DNA from 2 places in the Sutcliffiella sp. FSL R7-0096 genome. Region 2 is predicted to be linked to the other one. Evidence: riboswitches for the same ligand, from Rfam matches in the RefSeq annotation. Region 2 holds a riboswitch; the other holds the start of a gene.
The links. Region 2 has a riboswitch for S-adenosylmethionine ahead of mtnK (S-methyl-5-thioribose kinase). Riboswitches for the same ligand answer to the same signal wherever they lie in the genome.
Positions count from the first base shown of each region.

Region 1: another riboswitch for S-adenosylmethionine. It lies ahead of MKY77_RS02945 (YezD family protein); the one in region 2 lies ahead of mtnK (S-methyl-5-thioribose kinase).

Region 1 is NZ_CP152003.1:545,831-549,244, forward strand. Features, by position in the region: gene MKY77_RS02935 (diacylglycerol kinase) at 1-495, shown strand, start outside; gene MKY77_RS02940 (hypothetical protein) at 627-1,088, shown strand; SAM riboswitch class I at 1,210-1,314, shown strand; gene MKY77_RS02945 (YezD family protein) at 1,372-1,533, shown strand; gene MKY77_RS02950 (phosphoadenylyl-sulfate reductase) at 1,822-2,538, shown strand; gene MKY77_RS02955 (inorganic phosphate transporter) at 2,569-3,414, shown strand, end outside.
Region 2 is NZ_CP152003.1:1,644,403-1,647,816, reverse strand. Features, by position in the region: gene MKY77_RS08390 (carbon-nitrogen family hydrolase) at 1-547, shown strand, start outside; gene cspD (cold-shock protein CspD) at 913-1,110, opposite strand; SAM riboswitch class I at 1,598-1,756, shown strand; gene mtnK (S-methyl-5-thioribose kinase) at 1,866-3,062, shown strand; gene mtnA (S-methyl-5-thioribose-1-phosphate isomerase) at 3,066-3,414, shown strand, end outside.

The DNA of each region.
Region 1 (3,414 bases), 1.1 Mb from region 2:
ACCGAGCTATCCTATGAAGTACCGATTAAAATGAAAACGATGCTGGGACAGCTTGCCTACTACCTCAAGGGGATCGAGATGCTTCCTTCCATTCGTCCAACAAACGTAACGATTGAATACGACGGGAAGATTTTCGAAGGCGAAATCATGCTTTTCCTCGTTTCACTTTCCAATTCGGTTGGAGGATTCGAGAAACTCGCACCTGATTCCTGCATGAATGACGGCATGTTTGACATGATCATCCTTAAAAAGGCAAACATCGCCGACTTTATCCGGATTGCCTCATTGGCGCTTCGCGGCGAGCATGTGAAGGATCCGCTTGTCATCTACACCAAAGCCAATCGGGTAAAAGTAAACACGCACGAAAAAATGCAACTTAACCTGGATGGAGAATACGGTGGACTGCTTCCGGGCGAGTTCGTTAACCTATACCGTCATTTAGATGTAATAGTAGCTGAAAAGCGTAAAGAAATCGAAATGGCTAAATGCCAATAGAAATACATTCTAAAATGGTGCCAGACCCCCAAACATGGGATTCTAGCACCATTTTTATTTTCCTATAACGTAGACAAGGAAAAATATGTTAAGGTTTAAGAAGAAGTACGGGGTGTAAAGGGGGAAGTAGCTTGAAGAAAATAGGGGCTTTATTCTGTTTGTTATACCTGTTGACGGCTTGCAGTTTAGAAACACAAAAGGAAGCGGACCCAGTAATGGATATCTCGTCCCTCTCGCTTGGGATGGGGGAAAATGAGTATGGGACGGTTCAATATGTCCGCTACTCCATGATTCTTACATATAGTGAAAATCTAAAAATAAATGAAAAAACGTTGGAGCCTTTACTTGCAGGTTGGATTGAGGAGCGTATGCTTGACCATGAAATTGAGTTGGCGGATGAGATTGGTAACGGCCAGTTAAAGCTGGAAGGAAAAGTGACCTTTGATTCTAACGGCCTGACAAAACGAGATATTATTACCTATGAAAAAATAGAGGAAACCATCCAAGGAGTTATGTTTGAAACAAAAGCTGGAAAGATGTATCAAGCCGTGCTGGTGAAAGATGGAACGAAGCTTAAAAAAATCGGTAAATAAACGGAGTTGGATAGGACCAACTTCCTAAAATCGAAAAAATCCAAAAAAACTGTCAATATCATTGTTGACAATTCATATAAGTATGGTAGGATTAATTTTATTAAAAACAACACAAATGAAACGCTTATCTAGAGCGGCTGAGGGACTGGCCCGTTGAAGCCCGGCAACCTGCGAACAGCAAGGTGCCAATTCCAGCAAAATGGATACCCATTTTGGAAGATAAGGTGCAGGATACATACAATGCGCCTTTCCATAATGGAAGAGGCGTTTTTTATTTGGTGAAATGGAGGCGAGCCAACTGGCACAATCGGAATGGGATGATGTTGTAACTCACTTGGAAAGGATGCTGCAATCAATCAAATTTGGATCTATCACCCTTGTCGTACAGGATGGAAAAGTCATTCAGATAGAAAAAAATGAGAAGGTTCGCCTTCAGAAAAAATAAATATTGCCAGAATACAGTTGGTGATTGGAGCAAAGGGCGAAGACTCCTTCGGGAGGTAGCGCTTAGTGGAGACCCCGCAGGCTTGCCGAGGAGGCTCCACAAGCGCCCCCAGGAAAGCGTAACCCGTTGCGTAAATCACCAACGTGTTTAATGACATTTTAAAAATCAAATAAGCGCTGACCAGACAAACTGGAGGCGGTCTTTTTACATGATGCTTAGCTCGCATGCACAAGCACATATGTAAAGGGGCTGCCTTTTTTCGTTGGGAAAGAAAGGAGCAACAAGAAGATGAACCAGAAAATAACGTATGAAAGTTGGAAGGAGATATCAACAGACTTTGAGGTACATGATCCTTCAAAAGGCGCAAATGCCGTCTTGGAATGGGCTTATCAGGCCTATTCATCAGATGATATCATCTATGCCTCAAGCTTTGGGGCCGAGGCGGTGGTCCTGATCGACCTGATTCAAAGAGTAAAACCGGATGCCCATATTGTGTTTTTAGATACAGATCTGCATTTTCCGGAAACCTATAAGGTCATTGAACAGATAGAAAGTAGATTCCCGGAATTGCAAATCGAAAAAAGGAAGCCAGCGCTAACCTTGGAAGAACAAGCATCAGCGCATGGCACGGCCCTTTGGAAAAGAGATCCTAGCCTCTGCTGCCACATTCGCAAGGTGGAACCGCTAAAAGAAGCGCTCACGCCAAGGAAGGCATGGATATCCGGTCTCAGAAGGGAGCAGTCACCAACCCGGGCCAACACAAACTTCCTGAATCGTGATGATAAGTTCAAAAATATTAAAATCTGTCCGCTCATCCATTGGACATGGGAGGATGTTTGGGATCACATCCGTATCAGGAGGCTTCCTTATAACGAGCTCCATGACCAAGGATATCCAAGCATCGGCTGCTTTCCCTGTACACAGGCAGTCGGCGCAGCCGGAGATTCCCGCGCTGGCCGTTGGGCGGGGAGTGGCAAGACGGAGTGCGGACTGCATACAAACTAAGGTTGTCTGGGAAGTGAAGGAGGAAAAAGCATGTTAGTTACGATGGCCGTCATCGTTGGTCTATTTTTCGCCATGAATATAGGGGCGAGCGGTGCGGCGGCATCCATGGGTATCGCCTATGGATCAGGAGTTGTCAAAAGAAATCTTGCCTTGGTTCTGTGCGGGATTGCGGTATTCTTTGGGGCATGGCTTGGCGGGGGCGAGGTCGTCAAGACGATGGGAAGTGGGATTGTGCCGCAAAGCACCTTTACCGTTGCCATTGCACTGATTGTGATTGCATCTGCGGCTCTATCTTTATTTTTAGCGAATGTGTTTGGCATCCCGCTTTCCACGAGTGAAGTGACGGTCGGTGCAGTCGTCGGTGCCGGAATCGTCTATCAATCTGTCTTTGTCGGAAAGCTCGCCTGGATTGTTTCGTTCTGGCTTTTGACCCCTGTCCTTGCATTCTTGCTTGCAATCGGGGCCACCTGGGTGCTGAAACATAGAGTGATAGATCGGTGGGTTAAATCATCCCGGGCCGTTCCGATATTGTCGGTGCTTGTCGTGGTGATGGGGGTGTTCGAGGCATTCTCGGCAGGGATGAACAATGTAGCTAATGCGGTGGGACCTCTTGTCGGGGCAGGCATCATGAGCACCGGACAAGGAATTCTCTGGGGAGGATTGTTTGTTGCACTTGGCGCACTATTGCTCGGCCAGCGCGTCATGGAAACGAACGGAAAGAAGATTACCAAGCTACGGTTGGAGGAAGGGTGCGTGATTTCGGGCACTGGAGCCGGGATTGTTACGGTGGCCTCAGTGTTTGGAATCCCGGTGCCCCTGACACAGATCACAACGTCTTCGATTATCGGAATCGGCTTTGTGAAGCAAGGGCGTTCG
Region 2 (3,414 bases):
CATTGTGGGTGGTTCTGTCGCCAAAAAAACAAACAAAGGGATTTATAACACGATGATTACGGTCAACAAAGATGGAGAAGTTGCCGGAGAATATAGCAAATTGCACCTTTTTCGATTGATGGACGAGCATCACTTCCTCCAGCCAGGAAAGACAGATGGAATGTTTGAGCTTGACGGAGAAACATGTGCTGGCTTCATTTGCTATGATATACGGTTTCCTGAGTGGATCCGTGCCCATACTACAAAAGATGCAAAAGCAATCTTTGTTGTTGCAGAATGGCCTTTGGCAAGGGTTGACCATTGGCGTACCCTTCTTATCGCCCGGGCCATTGAGAACCAGTGTTATGTAATCGCTTGTAACCGTTCAGGCGCAGATCCGAAGAATGCTTTTGCAGGACACTCCATGATTATTGATCCTTGGGGGGAAGTTTTGGCAGAAGCAGGAGAAAGAGAAGAGATTATTACTGCTGAAATTGATTTGGCTAAAGTGGAGGAAGTAAGGAAAAGAATCCCGATCTTTGAAGATAGAAGACCACAATACTATTAATTTAGCGGTTTAATAATACACCGCTGTTCCTTTCCGCGGGACGGTGCTGGAGTCTTCGCCATTAGCTCCAATCCATAGCTGAAAATTACAAAACGTAATGTTAGAACTTTTTCAAATAGCTCAGTTAGAGTTTTTTTTACACAGCCTTAAGTAAATGAAGTCATTATGTTGATTGGAGTGGAAGGCGCGCAGACGCCCGCGGGAGGAAGGGACAGGTTAGAACCCTGAAGCGTTGTGAGGAGGCTCACGGACCGCCCGCAGGGAAGCGAAGCGCCTGGAACGGAAATCATCTGTATTATAAAATTCTCTTATTCTTTCAAAACAAAAAGGACTCCGGGATGGAGTCCTTTTCTATTTGGCTAGCATTATTTTGTAACGTTAGCAGCTTGAGGTCCACGAGCACCTTCAACGATTTCGAAAGAAACTTCTTGACCTTCTTCTAGAGTTTTGAAACCTTCGCCTTGGATTGCGGAGAAGTGTACGAATACGTCGTCTTGACCTTCAACTTCGATGAATCCAAAACCTTTTTCTGCGTTGAACCATTTTACTTTACCTTGTAACATGTTTGTTCCTCCTTGTGGTTTACCCACGTAAATATTACTATTCTTGCTCTTTCAAACATTTCAAGACGAAAACTTGTTTCTGACTTTCCATATTCACGAACAAAAATAATAGTTTAATAATAGCAGGTGCCCATCATTTTTTCAAGGTTTTAACCAAACAATTCATACAATTCAACTTAATTCTTCAAAATAATCAGATTCCTGTTTGTTAAAGCCTTTTCTCGTAACTTTGTTGCTTTTTGTATATTTTAACCAACAATAATATTCCTTATTGTCGTGCTCTTTTCCCTGCTGTAATACTACATGCATATACAGATTAAGAAACGCTACAAAGTCCATTTGCAGACTTTTGCTAATAAAAAGCAACAAATTGAGAAAAAGCCTTTTTAAAAAAATGGTTGACATCCATCTAAACACCTTGTTATTATTTTCAACAAGCAATAATTTTCACACAATTAAATACATTCGCAATATATATTGTTGCGATCTCTTATCAAGAGCAGGTGGAGGGATTTGGCCCGATGAAACCCAGCAACCGACCGTAATACTGTTGTGAGACAGGGCGTTACATTTAATTGACGCCGAACGTAATCGTTCATAAGGCACGGTGCTAATTCCAGCAGAAGTGACTTCTGGCAGATAAGAGGGGAGAAGTTGATGCTTCAAGCCTCTTTCTTATGGAAAGGGGCTTTTATTTTTGAAATAAACGCCCCGATCTAAATTTTACGATAAATGATGACTCGGGGGTAAAAAATATGACGATTACTGCAACTACAAACTATGAACCATTAACTGAAGCTACAGCCGTGTCGTTGGCAAAGGACCTTGAATTTTTCAAGGAAGGAGCACTTCTTCACTGTCAAGAGATAGGTGATGGGAACTTGAACCTTGTTTTTCATATCAGAGATGAAAACAATACAGGGATTATTATCAAACAGGCACTACCTTATGCCAAAGTTGTTGGAGAAAGCTGGCCTCTCACCTTGCATCGTGCCACAATCGAAGGGAACTACTTGAAGAATGCTGCGACACTTGTCCCTAACCTTGTTCCGAAAGTGTATTATACAAACGAAGCATTGGCCATTACGATCATGGAAGACCTTTCGCATCTAGACATCGCAAGAAACGGTTTTATTCATGGCAAGGACTATCCCCTCATTTCCAAACACATTGGGGAATACTTGGCTAAAACGTTATTCTATACTTCAGATTTCGGTTTGAACCAACAGGAAAAAAAGACTCTGCAACAGCAATTTTCCAACCCGGAACTTTGTAAGATTACTGAAGACCTTGTGTTCACAGATCCTTTCTTTGATAGTGAGACAAACAGTTATGAGCCGGAACTTCTAGGTGCAGTGGAAGAAATTTGGAAGGATGAAACCCTGAAACTTGAAGTCGCGAAACTGAAATTCAAATTTCTAACGAATGGGGAAGCGCTTCTTCATGGAGACCTTCATACCGGAAGCATTTTCGCCAACGAAATCGATACTAAGGTAATTGATCCGGAGTTTGCTTATTTTGGACCTATCGGCTTTGATGTTGGTCAATTCTTTGCGAACATTTTACTGCAAGCCATCACTAGAACAGACGAAGAGAGAGGCGATATTACGGCTCATCTACACCAAGTTTGGGAGACTTTCACCTCTATTTTCTCCGACCTGTGGAAAACGTCCAGCGTGGAGCAGTTCACCACAACTCCAGGGTATCTGGATTATGTACTAAAAAAAGTTTATGCGGAGGCGATCGGTTTTGCAGGATGTGAAGTTATCAGACGCACCATCGGATTGGCCCATGTAGCAGACCTCGACACCGTCCAACCTTTCGCCAAGCGTATTCTAATCAAGCAAAAGTCGCTGGAGCTTGGAAGATTACTAGTCTTGGAGGCAGGAAATTTCAAGAACACGAAAGAGATAGAATCTTTATTTGAAAATGTTTTAAAGGAGATTAAATGACTTATGACTGTTACAACTGGCCTTCCACTATCTGTCGAATGGATGGATACATCTATCCGTTTATTAGATCAACAGAAACTGCCACATGAAACCGTGTTCCTTGACCTGAAGACCCTTTATGATGTTTATGATGCGATTGTCACTTTAAAAGTTAGGGGTGCACCGGCCATTGGGATAACAGCAGCTTACGGACTTGCACTTGCTGCAAATTCTTATGAGACGGAAAGCCTTGATGATTTTCACACACTTTTGAAAAAGGATCGAGACTACCTAGCTTCCTCGCGCCCAACTGCAGTCAATTTATTTTGGGCAATTAACAGGTTGGTAGAAGTTTCCTTAAAAGCCTCTTCAG